3 regions of the Paenibacillus puldeungensis genome follow, and region 2 is predicted to be linked to each of the others. Evidence: riboswitches for the same ligand, from Rfam matches in the RefSeq annotation. Region 2 holds a riboswitch; each other region holds the start of a gene.
The links. Region 2 has a riboswitch for cyclic di-AMP ahead of ACFQ3W_RS22290 (KamA family radical SAM protein). Riboswitches for the same ligand answer to the same signal wherever they lie in the genome.
Positions count from the first base shown of each region.

Region 1: another riboswitch for cyclic di-AMP. It lies ahead of ACFQ3W_RS05280 (3D domain-containing protein); the one in region 2 lies ahead of ACFQ3W_RS22290 (KamA family radical SAM protein).
Region 3: another riboswitch for cyclic di-AMP. It lies ahead of ACFQ3W_RS13655 (hypothetical protein); the one in region 2 lies ahead of ACFQ3W_RS22290 (KamA family radical SAM protein).

Region 1 is NZ_JBHTLM010000003.1:76,552-81,066, forward strand. It holds gene ACFQ3W_RS05265 (transporter substrate-binding domain-containing protein) at 112-969, shown strand; gene ACFQ3W_RS05270 (amino acid ABC transporter permease) at 1,066-1,725, shown strand; gene ACFQ3W_RS05275 (amino acid ABC transporter ATP-binding protein) at 1,712-2,434, shown strand; cyclic di-AMP (ydaO/yuaA leader) riboswitch at 2,607-2,779, shown strand; gene ACFQ3W_RS05280 (3D domain-containing protein) at 2,783-3,472, shown strand; gene ACFQ3W_RS05285 (polysaccharide deacetylase family protein) at 3,523-4,350, opposite strand.
Region 2 is NZ_JBHTLM010000023.1:45,002-49,516, forward strand. It holds gene ACFQ3W_RS22285 (methyl-accepting chemotaxis protein) at 1-792, shown strand, start outside; gene ACFQ3W_RS22290 (KamA family radical SAM protein) at 894-2,048, opposite strand; cyclic di-AMP (ydaO/yuaA leader) riboswitch at 2,216-2,357, opposite strand; gene cobS (adenosylcobinamide-GDP ribazoletransferase) at 2,407-3,222, opposite strand; gene cobU (bifunctional adenosylcobinamide kinase/adenosylcobinamide-phosphate guanylyltransferase) at 3,219-3,812, opposite strand; gene cobT (nicotinate-nucleotide--dimethylbenzimidazole phosphoribosyltransferase) at 3,809-4,515, opposite strand, start outside.
Region 3 is NZ_JBHTLM010000009.1:23,800-28,314, reverse strand. It holds gene ACFQ3W_RS13665 (ATP-binding protein) at 1-474, shown strand, start outside; gene ACFQ3W_RS13660 (response regulator) at 461-1,162, shown strand; cyclic di-AMP (ydaO/yuaA leader) riboswitch at 1,322-1,493, shown strand; gene ACFQ3W_RS13655 (hypothetical protein) at 1,639-2,151, shown strand; gene ACFQ3W_RS13650 (hypothetical protein) at 2,144-2,398, shown strand; gene ACFQ3W_RS13645 (DUF445 domain-containing protein) at 2,286-3,539, shown strand; tRNA gene ACFQ3W_RS13640 (tRNA-Thr) at 3,639-3,711, opposite strand; gene ACFQ3W_RS13635 (MTH1187 family thiamine-binding protein) at 3,819-4,118, opposite strand; gene ACFQ3W_RS13630 (ArsR/SmtB family transcription factor) at 4,372-4,515, shown strand, end outside.

The sequences.
Region 1 (4,515 bases), on a different contig from region 2:
AATATAATGAATGCTATGAAAAACCTTTGCATATATATGCAATCTGATTTATAATTAGCCCAGTAATGATGATACCAATGCATAATTGAAACAAGAACAGGAGAGAGAATAATGAAAAAATGGGGCATATTACTAGTAGCAATGATGATGGTAACGATGGTGCTTGCCGCATGCGGACAAGAAAAAAATGGCAGCGGTAACCAGGCTAACGATAAAACGACCAGTCAAGCGGGAAGTCAAAATAAGGCTGACGAGTCTGGAAATAAAACGGAAGGCGGCAAAAAGCTGATTGTTGGGATGAGCGCTGACTTCCCTCCTTATGAGTTCCACATCAAGGACGCAAACGGAGAAGATCAAATTGTCGGTTTTGACGTAGAGATCGCCAAAGAAATTGCCAAGGATTTAGGTGCTGAGCTCGAAGTCAAAGATATGCAGTTCGATTCCTTGTTAAACGAGCTGGCGAGCAGCCGTGTAGATCTGGTTATCTCTGGACTCAGCCCGAAGCCGGAGCGTAAAAAACAAATCGACATGTCGAAAATTTATTACAAAGCAGAGCAGGCGATCGTAACCCGCTCTGAGGATAAAGCAAAGTATGCAACGATGGACTCGTTGAAAGGTGCTAAGATCGGCGTACAAAAAAGCTCCATCCAAGAGGATATGGCCAAACAAGTTCCGGAAGCTAAGCTGACTTCGCTCGCAAAAATTAACGACATTATTATGCAACTGAAATCAGGTCGTGTAGATGTAGCCATTATTGAAGGACCAGTTGCTAAGTCTTTTGTTAAAAACGTAGAGGGCATCGACATTACCGACGCAAAACCGGTAACGGAAGATGAAGGTTATGTGATCGGCGTTAAGAAAGGCAATCAAGAAATGCTGGATCAAGTCAACAAGACGCTGGATCGCCTGATTTCAAGCGGAAGCATCGATAAATTTGTGGCCGATGCGAGCGCACTTGCCGAAAAATAAGTAACGGATCGATCTGCAGAAAATAGCGGAGCTCATTCGCTATTTTCTATTTTTTTGTTTTAGGTTTTTAGGTAAAATAGGAGGAATGATCGCTTTATGAATCTCATTGATATGTTTATCGAATATCGGAGCTATTTTCTAACCGGTTTGCAATATACCCTTTTGCTCGCAGCCATCGGGGTATTTTGTGGCTTTATTCTAGGGATGATTGTTGCGTTGATCCGTATGTCTTCCTGGGGGATTGTCCGTTTTATAGGTCACGCGTGGGTAGAATTTCTGCGTGGTACTCCAATGCTTGTGCAGTTATTTATTATTCACTACGGTTTTCCTACAATCGGAATTAGTTTTTCCCCGATTGAATCCGGTGCGATTACGTTATCGATTAACAGTTCCGCTTATTTGGCAGAAATTTTCAGGGCAGGAATTCAAGGCGTTGACCGCGGACAAGGAGAGGCGGCGCGTTCTTTGGGGATGACGCGTGGAATGGCTTTACGGTTTATAATTATTCCACAAGCGGTTAAGACAGTGCTTCCAGCGATCGGCAATGAGTTCGTAACGATTATCAAGGAATCGTCTATCGTTTCGATCATCGGGATCACCGAGCTCATTTTCCAATCCGGTGCGATTGTCGGTATTACGTATAACGGGATGACACCATACTTAATCGTAGCGGTTATGTACTTTATCCTGACATTTACCTTATCCCGTATATTAGGTATATTCGAAAGGAAGTTGAAGACCAGTGATCATCGTTAATGATTTGCATAAAAAATTCGGTTCGCTGCATATTTTGAAGGGCATTGACTTGGAAATCTCTAAAGGGGAAGTCGTCGTAGTCATTGGCCCTAGTGGTTCGGGGAAAAGTACTTTTCTGCGCTGCTTGAACCTGCTAGAAGAGCCGACCCAAGGTGAAATTAAGTTTGAGGGCGAGTCCATTACAGGAAAGGGGCACAACATTAATAAGACCCGTGAAAAGATGGGGATGGTGTTCCAGCAATTTAATTTGTTCCCGCACAAAACGGTAATCGATAACATCACCTTAGCGCCGATTCGCGTGAAGAAGATGGATAAGAGCAAAGCGGAAGCAATAGCTATGGATTTGCTGCGCACAGTCGGTCTTGAAGACAAGCGGGACGCATATCCATCCCAGCTGTCCGGCGGTCAGAAGCAGCGGATTGCCATTGCCCGGGCGTTAGCCATGGAACCGCATGTGATGCTGTTTGATGAACCTACGTCTGCACTTGACCCCGAGATGGTCGGTGAGGTGCTTGACGTTATGAAAAAGCTGGCTGAGCGCGGTATGACGATGGTAATCGTAACCCATGAGATGGGCTTTGCCCGCGAGGTAGGAGATCGAATCTTGTTCATGGACCAAGGCGTTATCGTCGAGCAAGGAACACCACAGCAAGTATTTGGTTCGCCACAGCATCAGCGGACACAGGATTTTTTAGGAAAAGTGCTATAATATCTCGCTATTTAAGGACCGTCCGGTTGATCTGGGCGGTTTTTAATTTTGATGACAGGATCAACTAAATAGATAACAATATGTTTACTTCTAGGCTTGAGAAAGGCGCGTTGCGTCGGCCTTATTTTTAGTTGGGAATATTTTCACGTTCAATTGGTAACAAAATTGTGATATATTCAAAAGGCCGAAACCTGCTCCAAGCAGGTGCGGGGGACGATTTATGAAGACAGATGGCTATTGATGGCTATCGATGTTTTCTTGGGGTGAAGCGCTTACTTAAGCGCCGGGGACAATCCTTTTTCCCGAATCCGACAACTAACTCCGCAGGCGATCGCAAAGGAGGGCATCATGTTGAAACAACGTATTTGGTCTAAGGTTTTAAAATCAGCGGTCGCAGCCGCAAGTATTGCAATGGTTCTTCAGACGGCACCCGTATATGCGGACACAGTACATAAGGCTAAGGAGGGAGACACCTTCTACGAATTGGCCCAGAAGTACGGAGTGAATCTTGTGCAGTTGATGAATGCGAATAAGGATGTTAATCCAACGAATATTTACGAAGGGATGGACATCACTATCCCTGGGAAGGAACTTCGTGCCTTATCCACAGCCGGGCCTGCTAAGATTGAAACCATAGAGGCTGCAAAAGCAGCTGTATCGCCACTTAGCGTAATATCTGCCGAAAATATGGTTGAGGCGTGGGGCAAGACGTTTAATTACAGTAGCACACTGCAGGTAAAAGCGAGCGCTTATTCCGCAGCCGAAAGTGAGAACGGAAAATGGGGAGCTGTCGACTATTTCGGTAAGCCTCTAAAGCTGGGTACGATCGCGGTCGATCCGAAAGTGATTCCTATGGGCACCAAGGTGCTCGTTACTGGTCACAGCCATTCAGGACTTCCGAAGCAGGCATTTGTGGCGACAGCTAGCGACCAGGGCGGAGCAATAAAAGGCCGGCGTATCGATATTTTTATCCCCGGTAGCCAAAAAGCGGTAGCTCATTTCGGCTATCAGGACGTAACACTTTATATTTTAAACTAGTTTAAAAATAAAAGGGCTTTCCTTAAAGGGAGAGCCCTTTATTTTTATAGTTATCGGTATTTGACGGTATGCAGTAGCTCGGTCAAATCGACAAAGCTGTAGCCGCTGGCTTTGAGAAAACGGATAATTTCCGGCAATGCCTTGACCGTTCCTGTCAAGTCAGAGCCTACCCCTCCGCCGCCATGGTGGAGAACGATGGAGCCGGGGCCAACGGAAGATAAGACATTTCGCTTAACCTTTTCTTTGCTAAGACCTTTCCAATCCAAAGAATCCACGTCCCAATTGACGATCATATATCCGTTTTTCTTAAGCCATTTGACCTGTTCTTCCTTTATCTCACCGTAAGGTGGACGGATCAGCTTTGGCCTATAGCCAACGGTGCGCTGTATAACTTTTTCCGTGCGCAAGATTTCATTTTGAAACTGTTTCAACGAACGTTTCTTGAAAGCAGGGTGGCTAAAGGAGTGATTCCCTATAAGATGTCCTTCGGAGTGGATTCGTTTTACAAGTGTGGGAAACTTCTTAGCTCGACTACCAACGATGAAAAAGGTCGCCTTCACCCCTTCCTTTCGCAGAGCTTCTAAAATTTGAGGTGTGAATCTGGGATCAGGCACATCGTCAAAAGTTAGGGCCACCTGCTTAATCTCAGAATCCCCTCGGAATTTAAACGTTTCAGAGTACTTCTTCCGCAGTTCTGCCAAGTTTTTCGGCTTGCTAAGGGAAAGCATGGTTTCAGCCGGAGCGACGGTTTGTACCGAAATAATTTCGGGAGAATTGTAAGTCGGCTGGGGAAAGCTCATCTCAGGCGCTTTATTGGTTAATGATATCGCTATAGCCACAGCGAAGGTTGCGAGCAGGCTGTTACGGACGTAAGGCATTTAGGTTACCTCCTCGTTTTTCGGTACGCGAGATATATTAACTGGTATACCCTTATGCGCAGGAAATTATAAGAAACCTAGAAATAAAGCCGACTTTGCTAGGGTTCAATTGTGATGTGTGACAAACGTCACAGAAATCTTTTCAGAAAAATTGCATCTTTGATG
Region 2 (4,515 bases):
ATGATTGCCTCGGCTGCGGCGGAGAATGCACGAGCCATGGAGGAAATTTCTGAAGGAGTTCAGCACATTGCAACCTCTTCTGCAGAGGTTACCGAACGGATCGGTCAAGCCGCCAAGGAAGCTGGAGATGGCAATGACCTTGCACAAACCGCAGTGCTGCAAATGCAGCAGGTTGAAGATGCTGCAGATCAAACCCTGACGCACATCCGTGTTTTGAACGAACGCTCTGAATCCATTGCGAGTGTGGTCGGAACGATTACTGAAATCACGAAGCAGATTAATATTCTTGCCTTAAACGCTGCGATCGAAGCGGCTCGAGCCGGTGAAAACGGCAAGGGATTTGCCGTCGTGGCCGAGGAAGTGCGGAAGCTGGCTGAGCAATCGCGCCTCGCCATGGAAGAAATCGGGGAATATTTGCTGAGCATTCGCGAGGAATCGGAAAACTCTGTCAACGCTATGCACCGCGCCAGTCAAGAAATTGTGTCCGGTACCGACCGGGTAAAGAAAGCTGGGCTTGCCTTCGAACAATTAACCCGGCTCATTGACAATATCAATTTGACGATCCAATCTGTATCCGCCTCTACGCAAGAGGTGTCCGCCGGTACGGAGGAAGTCACCGCCTCTGTAGAGGAATCGGCAAACATTACAGCCAAATCGCTTGAGAACATGGAACAAATTTCGAAATATTCCGAGCAACAGCTCAGCGAAATGGAATCACACGCCAAAACAGTTCGCTCGCTGCATGAGCAAGCTTTGTCCCTAAGAGAGTCCATTGGGAAGTTTCAAGTGTAGCTGGCACAATTGCTGATTACCAGTAGAAGACGTACTCCATGCACCGAAGCCGGTCAAGGGAGTACGTCTTTTTTGATACATTATATATTTGCGTTTGAGCCCTACACGCCAATATCTGATAGTTCAAGCGCAGTCTGGCAGCTATCCTTCTTACTCTCCGGTTTCCTCCAGTACGCCCCGCTCCCCGGCAGATCATCAAACCATGCGGCATCGTCCGGGCATTCTAGCACCATAAACTTGCCGTATTCGTTATCGCGGGATTGGTGATACTTCAAATAGGCTTGACCGTTTTCAATCGCCAATATCTCTATTTTGCCCGAGGCATGACTCATGGATAGACGAACGCGTTTCCCAAGCCCTGAAGTTCGTGCTTTGGCTTCCTCCACAAGGCTGTATGCCCGTTTAAGCGGGATAACAAAATCAGAGTTTCCGGCCACTGGGCGGTTGATGAAAAAATAATACGGTGTCACGCCTGCCCAAGATAAGCGGTCTAGCAGATCTCCTAGAACGGCAGAATCATCGTTAATGCCTTTAAGAATTGGTGTTTGATTAACGACGATCGCTCCGGCATCATGCAGCGCTTGAAAACCACGTACGGCCTCCGGCGTAATTTCGCGGGGATGGTTAATATGAGCCATGACATAAATCCGCTTCTCCACGCTCGAGAATTCCTTGATTAGCTCGAGCAGCTCGGGATCTTCGTAAATGCGCATTGGATTGAACACCGGAATTTTGGAGCCGAGGCGTATGATTTTAACATGCTCGATGGACCGTAGTTTCTCCAGTATGGTACGAAGCTTCTTTGTGGCAAGAATGAGACTGTCGCCGCCAGTCAGAAGTACATTGTTAATTTCGGGGTGGTTAGCAATATACTCAATGCCTGGAGTCACGTCGGACATCGCTTCCTTCACATCATTGCGGAACAGCCGTTTTCGGAAACAGTATCGACAGTATGAACCACATACCTCGGACACGATTAACAAAGCAGTTGTCCGATATTTGTGCTGGCAGCCAGGAACAACATAATTGGCGGCTTCGTCGGAGGCATCCCAGCGCCCATACTCCTTGAGTTCTCCCGTGTTTGGGATAACCAGCTTGCGGATCGGATCCTCAGGATCATTCCAGTCAATGAGTTTCAGATAATAGTCGTTTGCTCGAAATACGAATTTGTCGGTGATGGGACGTAGTTCTTCACGCTCATGTTCGAATAACTGTTTCACCTTTTCAATGTCGGTAATAAACTTGGGCTGTGCCATGCTCGATCTCCTCCTTTGAATGTGACGATTCGTAATGAAGAGAAGCGAGAAACCAATCGCAGTGAATGATATAGCACTCCGCCTTAATTTCGCGGTGAGAGGTCTTATAAAAAAACAAAAAGACCCTATAAAAAGGGTCAATGATGGATGACTGAAAATATGAGGAATTATGACCCATCCACTGCAAACGAGGTTAGCTGACGGGCTCGGGAAAGATGGATCCCTACGTTCTGATGTAAACGATTCGCCCCAATGATTGGTTCCCCCGCTTTTCGACTTTACTCATCGAAAACTAAGCGTATTATTATGTTAACTCAAATTTGGAGGCGTTGTCAAAGTTTGTTGTTAAGGTCGCGTATCACCGAAACAAAATCACTGCGAAAAGGAGCAATAAGACCTCCAGTCCTTCGTTCAATGCCCCATAGGTATCGCCGGTTAATCCGCCAAGTTTTGCGTTTATGCGGCGGGCTGCCCAGGTCCCCATCCCCCAAGCAAGTATAGGGTGGAGCAAAAAATAGAAGAGCAGCTGCAGCCAGGGTAGCTCAGTCCCTCTCCCCACCAAAGAGATTTCTGCCAGCAGCATACCTGATGCCGATAGCAGGAATGCGAGCACGCCAGAATGGACAGCAGCACGGGTTTCAAAACCCTGAAAATGACTAGCTAGGCCTTCACCCTGCCGGGCCTTAGGCCATGTCCGCATCGCCCAAGTCATGAACCATCGGCTCCATACTGGTGCCGTCATGAAGGCCAGCCCGGTGTAAAAGGGGCCTTTTTCCAGCAAGGAGACAATAAGCGACATTTTGAGAAGTAGCAGCAATACGCAAGCCATTACTCCCATCGCACCGACTCGGCTATCCTTCATAATTTCCAGCATTTTATCCCGGGATCTATAGCTGAGCAATCCGTCGGCGGTGTCCATCCAGCCGTCCAAATGAAGCCCGCCGGTAATCCATACCCAAACTACGAGTGTCAGGACCGCAGCAGGGAGCGCAGGGAGCGCCAAAGAGAATATAGCGGCTGCAGCCCAGATCAGTAATCCGATCACCGCTCCCACAAGCGGATAGTACTTTGCGCTTCTGCGCAGCAGATCGGGCGTAAAATCGAGCTCCACACGGATCGGAAACCTGGACAAAAATTGAAAGGCAGCTAATATCGGACGATCCTTCCGGCTCATAATCGATACTCCCTGCTTTTTAATTCAATGGGAATTCCGGCAGTAACGAGAAAAAACTGATCCGAAATGTCGGCGATTGTCTGGTTCAGCATTCCTGCTAAATCACGGTACAGCCTTCCTAACGGATATTCCGGGACGATCCCGCTTCCTACCTCATTGGTTACCAGAACAATGGTACCTGGAAAAGCAGCGACAGCAGAGGCAAGACGGTCGATCTCCTGTTTAACGACTTCGGTAGAGGAAGAAAACTCCTCGGACTCGGCACTAAGCAACACGTTCGATAACCAGAGGGTCAGACAGTCTACAAGTACATAGGGATGGAGATGGGGATGGCCATCCGGTAATGCCGAAGCTTGATCCTTTCCCAGTTTGGATACCAGATCCGGTAAATGCAAAGGCTCCTCGACCGTTGTCCACGGATAGCCGCTGCTCTCCCTCTGCTGCCGATGCAAAGATATGCGGTTTTCCATCTCCTCATCGAAAGCTTGTCCGGTAGCCACATATACCGCGGCCGGAGCATGCTTCATGCACCAGCGTTCAGCAAACGTACTTTTTCCGCTTCGGGCACCACCGGTCACCGTAATGATCATCGGTTCTCCTCTTTGGGCTCGCTTGCTGAAGAAACTCCGGCACTTTCAAAGGTGGCCATCTCCGCCATAATCCGGCAAGCCGCATCAACGAGATGAAGAGCCAGTACCCCGCCTGTACCTTCACCTAGCCGCATATCTAAATGCAGCATCGGCGCAAGTCCCAGCTCCTGCAGCAGCGAACGGTGCCCCTGCTCATGGGATAAATGCGAGGCGATCATGTAACCCGCTGCTTCAGGTGCAAGATTCCGGGCCACAAGCGCAGCTACTGTGGATATAAATCCATCGATAACGACTGGGCAACGATTGGCCGCGGCCCCTAAAATAATTCCGGTTAGACCGGCGATTTCCAGCCCCCCCACCTTGGCGAGAACATCCAGCGGATCAGCCGTATTTGGCCGGTTTTTCTCCAGAGCCCGCTTAACAACATCCACCTTATGGCGCAGCCGCTCATCGTTCAGTCCTGTACCTCGTCCTACGCTCTCCTGAGGAGAAATACCGGTAAAAGCGCTCATTAAAGCTGCGCTCGCTGTCGTATTCCCGATTCCCATTTCACCGGTTACAAAGAGGTTAACTCCCCGTGATACTGCCTCTTCGACAAGGCTCACTCCGGTCAAGATGGCTTCCTCCGCTTCCTCGCGGCTCATTGCAGCTCCTTTGGCCATATTGGCCGTTCCATACCGAACTTTGCGCTGAATCAGTGCCG
Region 3 (4,515 bases), on a different contig from region 2:
GTCACATTGGCTCAGGTTAAGGATTTTCAACAGCATCGAAAATTGTCGGTAAACCTTCCTGAATCGGCCCCTATCGTATCGGGAGATGAAGTATTGCTCGAGCAAATGCTGGTCAATGTGGTCAGCAATGCGATTAAATATAGCCCGGATTACAGCGAAATCGGCATTGCTGTGTCGTCTGTAGAAGACAACCTTGTTATTTCCATCTCTGATCAAGGAATCGGACTCAAGAATGATGAATATACGAAGATATTTGAAAAATTTTATCGAGCAAACGCAAACAAGAAAATAACCGGTACAGGATTGGGACTCGCCATTTGTAAGGGAATCGTGGAGCTGCACAATGGAACTATTACAGCAAAGCCGAATGAACCGCAAGGGATCGTAATTACGATAACGCTGCCCTTAAGCAAGCAGTATGGAATATATTCTGAACCGCAAGGAAAAGGGGCGGAGAATGATGACCATAAATAATCATGGATCTCGTATATTAATTGTCGATGACGAACCTCAAATTCGTAAACTTCTGAAAGTGACCTTACAGGCGCATCAATATTCAATTCACGAAGCGTCTACAGGAGAGGAAGGTGTGCTGCAAGCCTCTTTGGCTCATCCGGATCTGATCGTGCTTGATCTCGGACTGCCGGACATGCCCGGTATGGAGGTGTTAGCCCGCATACGGGACTGGTCAAACGTGCCGATCATTGTACTGACGGCCAAAGACAGAGAGGAAGACAAGATCGTGGCATTGGACAACGGCGCCGACGATTATGTGACCAAGCCATTCAGCATGGGTGAACTGGTTGCCAGAATTCGTGTGGCCCTGCGTCATGCAGCTAAATCGGCAAACGAACCTATCCTTCAGCTTGGCGAACTAACCATCGATTTGGCGCAGCGAATTGTAGAATTGAATGGAGAACGCATTAAGCTGACTCCGACAGAATATGACCTTCTGAAGGTTCTAGCCTCCAACGCCGGAAAGATCGTAACGCAGCGGCAATTGCTTCAGCAGGTTTGGGGCAGCCATTATGATGAGTCCGAAAGCCACTACCTGAGGGTATACATCGGACACCTGCGTAAGAAACTGGAAAAGGACTCGACGCAGCCCAAATTAATCGTTACGGAGCCCGGAATCGGATATCGTCTTCTTCCTCAGGAATAGAGCTGAAATCTTAGCTATCGTGAGTAAGATGCACGAGAAATGTTCATAAATGTATTTTTTTCTCATTTCATTTGTACTGAAGCTTGAATTTCCTTTTTCTTTATCTTCAGGCATCTTTCGGCGCTTTTACAAAAGGATTTGAGAAGTAGTATGATTCGGTTTAAACGAACGCTGAATTCCCGTTATACGGGAAGCGGGGGAACCATCGGATCGCAAGGTACGGTCCATTTGGGGTGAATCCGAAAAGAGACGACTTTCCGTCTCATAAGGTAGGGCGACTCTCACCGCCCGAATCCGGCAGCTAACCTCGTAAGCGTAGCAGAGAGAACCTTTATTTTGCCATGCTTTTGCGCCAGGCTTTTTTGCCTGTCCTCGCAGACCGCAGCAGAGGTTTGTTCTCTGTCTGTGGTTTTTTTCTGTAATCATACGGCCAAAAGAACTTTATTACGTTCTAAGCCGACGGAGGACCAATAAACATGAGGGCTTATTATTTGGGGACACATCGGGATCTGCTGGACCCGGTTAGTTTGCGTTATCTGCGTTTCGGAGCGCTTTGGTATGAGGAACACGGCCAAAGATTGGTCGTCGGCTATGGTTTTGGTGAAAGCAAAATCGAGATCCTTCGCCAATTCGGTGCTCAGGCATCCTGCCAAGCATGCATGGATATGGAGATCGTGCATGAGATCTATCAAAAAATCAGAAAACAACAGCAGGAACAAGATTGGTCCGAACACCGACAGCTTCCGCTTCTATCCGCTTTTAAAAAACCATGGAGGAATATGTCTTCAGGCTGGTACGTCTTAAAATTTCAAAAATCATTTCCTGTTCATTTATCCATTGTTCACAAAACAAAATATACCGTATGGATTGAGCATTCTGCCGTTTGTGAAAACGAAGCGGAAATCCAATGTTGCATTGAAAAAGCTGCGGCAGCTCACCATATTGACCTTAAATGGGTGGAAGGTTGGGGAGGAAAGCGGAATGGTTAAAAATCAGCTCAATTCCGACTCGGCCTTTTTTCCGTCATGGTCGACCGTAATTTGCCGAATCCATCGTCTATCAATTAATCTTAAAGGAGACAATATAAGAATCGAGCTACAGGGGACGGAAAGAGGTCATAAAGATGAACACCAAATATTTGGCAAGCATCTCGCTATTCATTATGTTTTGCGGCTTTATAGGCACATTATTATTACCCCAATCTACTTTTATTCTATTGTTGAAGGGGAGCTTTGAGGCAGGTCTGGTAGGGGGCATGGCCGATTGGTTTGCGGTTACTGCATTATTTCGCCATCCACTAGGTATCCCTATCCCCCATACTTCGTTATTACTAAAAAATAAAAACAAAATTACACGTTCGTTGATTTCCGCCGTTGAGAATGAGCTTTTAAATAAGCAAAGCATTGAAGCCAAGCTTCGGTCCGTTCACGTTTTGGAAACGTCATTCTTCATGCTAGCCAAATTACTGAGCAGGAAGAAAACCAGATTGGGCATACTGAATTTCTGCGAAACGCTGCTGCGGCAGCTGCCGGCAGAGAAATGCGTTCCGTATCTACAAAACGGATTATCCGTCTGGCTTAGTAAAGTTGATATTAGCTCCGCAACGAAAAATGTCTATCTGCAAGCCGTACGTTCCGGATACGATTACAAGGTTATCGACCTCGCGGCCACGGGACTAATCAAGTGGCTGGAGCAGGAGAATACAGGGGCACTCCTCGGCAGCATGGCGTACCGGAAATTATCGGAAATGAAAAGCAAAGGAATCAAAGGATTTTTCCTTCAGGCTGTAACAGGCTTTTTGACTGAAGATAAACTAGGTGTAATTCTGCAGGATTTGTCTCTTTCGGCGGCAAAAGAACTTATGGACGAGGCTAATCCTCTGCGCGAAAAGCTCATTCAGGAGCTGCGCAGCACATTGCTTCGGCTCATTGAAGATGAAGATAAGCTGCAGACTATCCGGAATTGGACTATAAATCAAATACAAGAAGAGTATGGAACGAATTTTCTGGCTTCAAGCATTGAAAACTTACGGGCGGCGGCGCTTGAGAGACTGGAGGAAGAACGCATAGCCGGGGGGCGCAAAATCTTTACGCTATACGGTTCCTTAATCCGGTTCATCAAGAGTCGCAAGCCGGAGGTTCTCGCGTCCATGGAGGACCGTCTTACGCAGTATTTGATCAATCTGGCGGCTTCGAATCATCATCTTATAGGTCAATTGGTAAAGGATAACCTGGACCAAATGGACGATGAGTCTTTAGTGATAATGCTTGAGGAAAAGCTTGGAAAAGACTTGCAATGGATTCGCGTCAATGGAGCCCTTTGCGGTTTTATACTGGGTTTTATGCTCACTTTAGTTTCCCTTATGATTTCGAGATAGCGCCAAAGGGTAGAAAAATGGTAGAAGTTTTGCTTCGGCAGACAAAAAACGCGGCCCCCGAAAACCTCGAAGACCGCGTTCTGCTTAGATTGTTTAGGATGCTGGTGAAGGGATTCGAACCCCCGACCTACGCATTACGAATGCGTTGCTCTACCAGCTGAGCTACACCAGCGAAAAACTTTTTTAGCGTGAAACAAAGACTATTATACCGCTTCTGAAAAATAATGCAAGAACTAATTCCTGGAAGTCGGGTGTTTTCTCCCTACCTGCCCACAAGAACTATAATTTTTCGCGTACGGAACGCAGCTTCTGTTCGGATGAGCTTGCTTTATCCCGGCGGTCATCGATTTTAATCGACGTTGATACACGACCAGCCCCGGCTTGGAAAGGTGCTTCGTGAATCGCCCGAATAGCTGCAAATACATTGTCTAGGTTACCTTCAATAATTGTGCTCATCGAGGTCAGCGTATACGTGATCCCCTCCTGCTTACCCAGCACCCGCTGCAAATCGGCTACATAGGAACTCAGACTTGTACTCCCCGTACCGATCGGAATAATCGTCACTTCTGCAATAGCCATACCGTGGTCCCCCTTGTCCAAAGTTAATCACTCTCCATTTATTTTACCACTTTAGCAGGCGTATTTTACAAATCTGATGTATCACATCTTCTCTTATATTTGCAGTAACACCTATTCAGCTTACTTCAAACGAAATATTCCTTGACGGGAATATTCTCTAAAGTGTATATTTTAACCATCACAAAGTTAACAATAGGTTGAAAGGGGATGGCATTGTTCCTAAAGACCAACACTTAATGAGGTGAACAACAGCATGTCAGACAGTGTTCCGAGTATGGACACAGCAACGCTGAGCGCATTGGCTGAAACTAATCGTATGCATATCGTCGAACTCTTGCGCAGCGGCCCCTTAACCGTGGGAGAAATCGCCGATCGGGCAGGACTCCGCCAGCCCCAA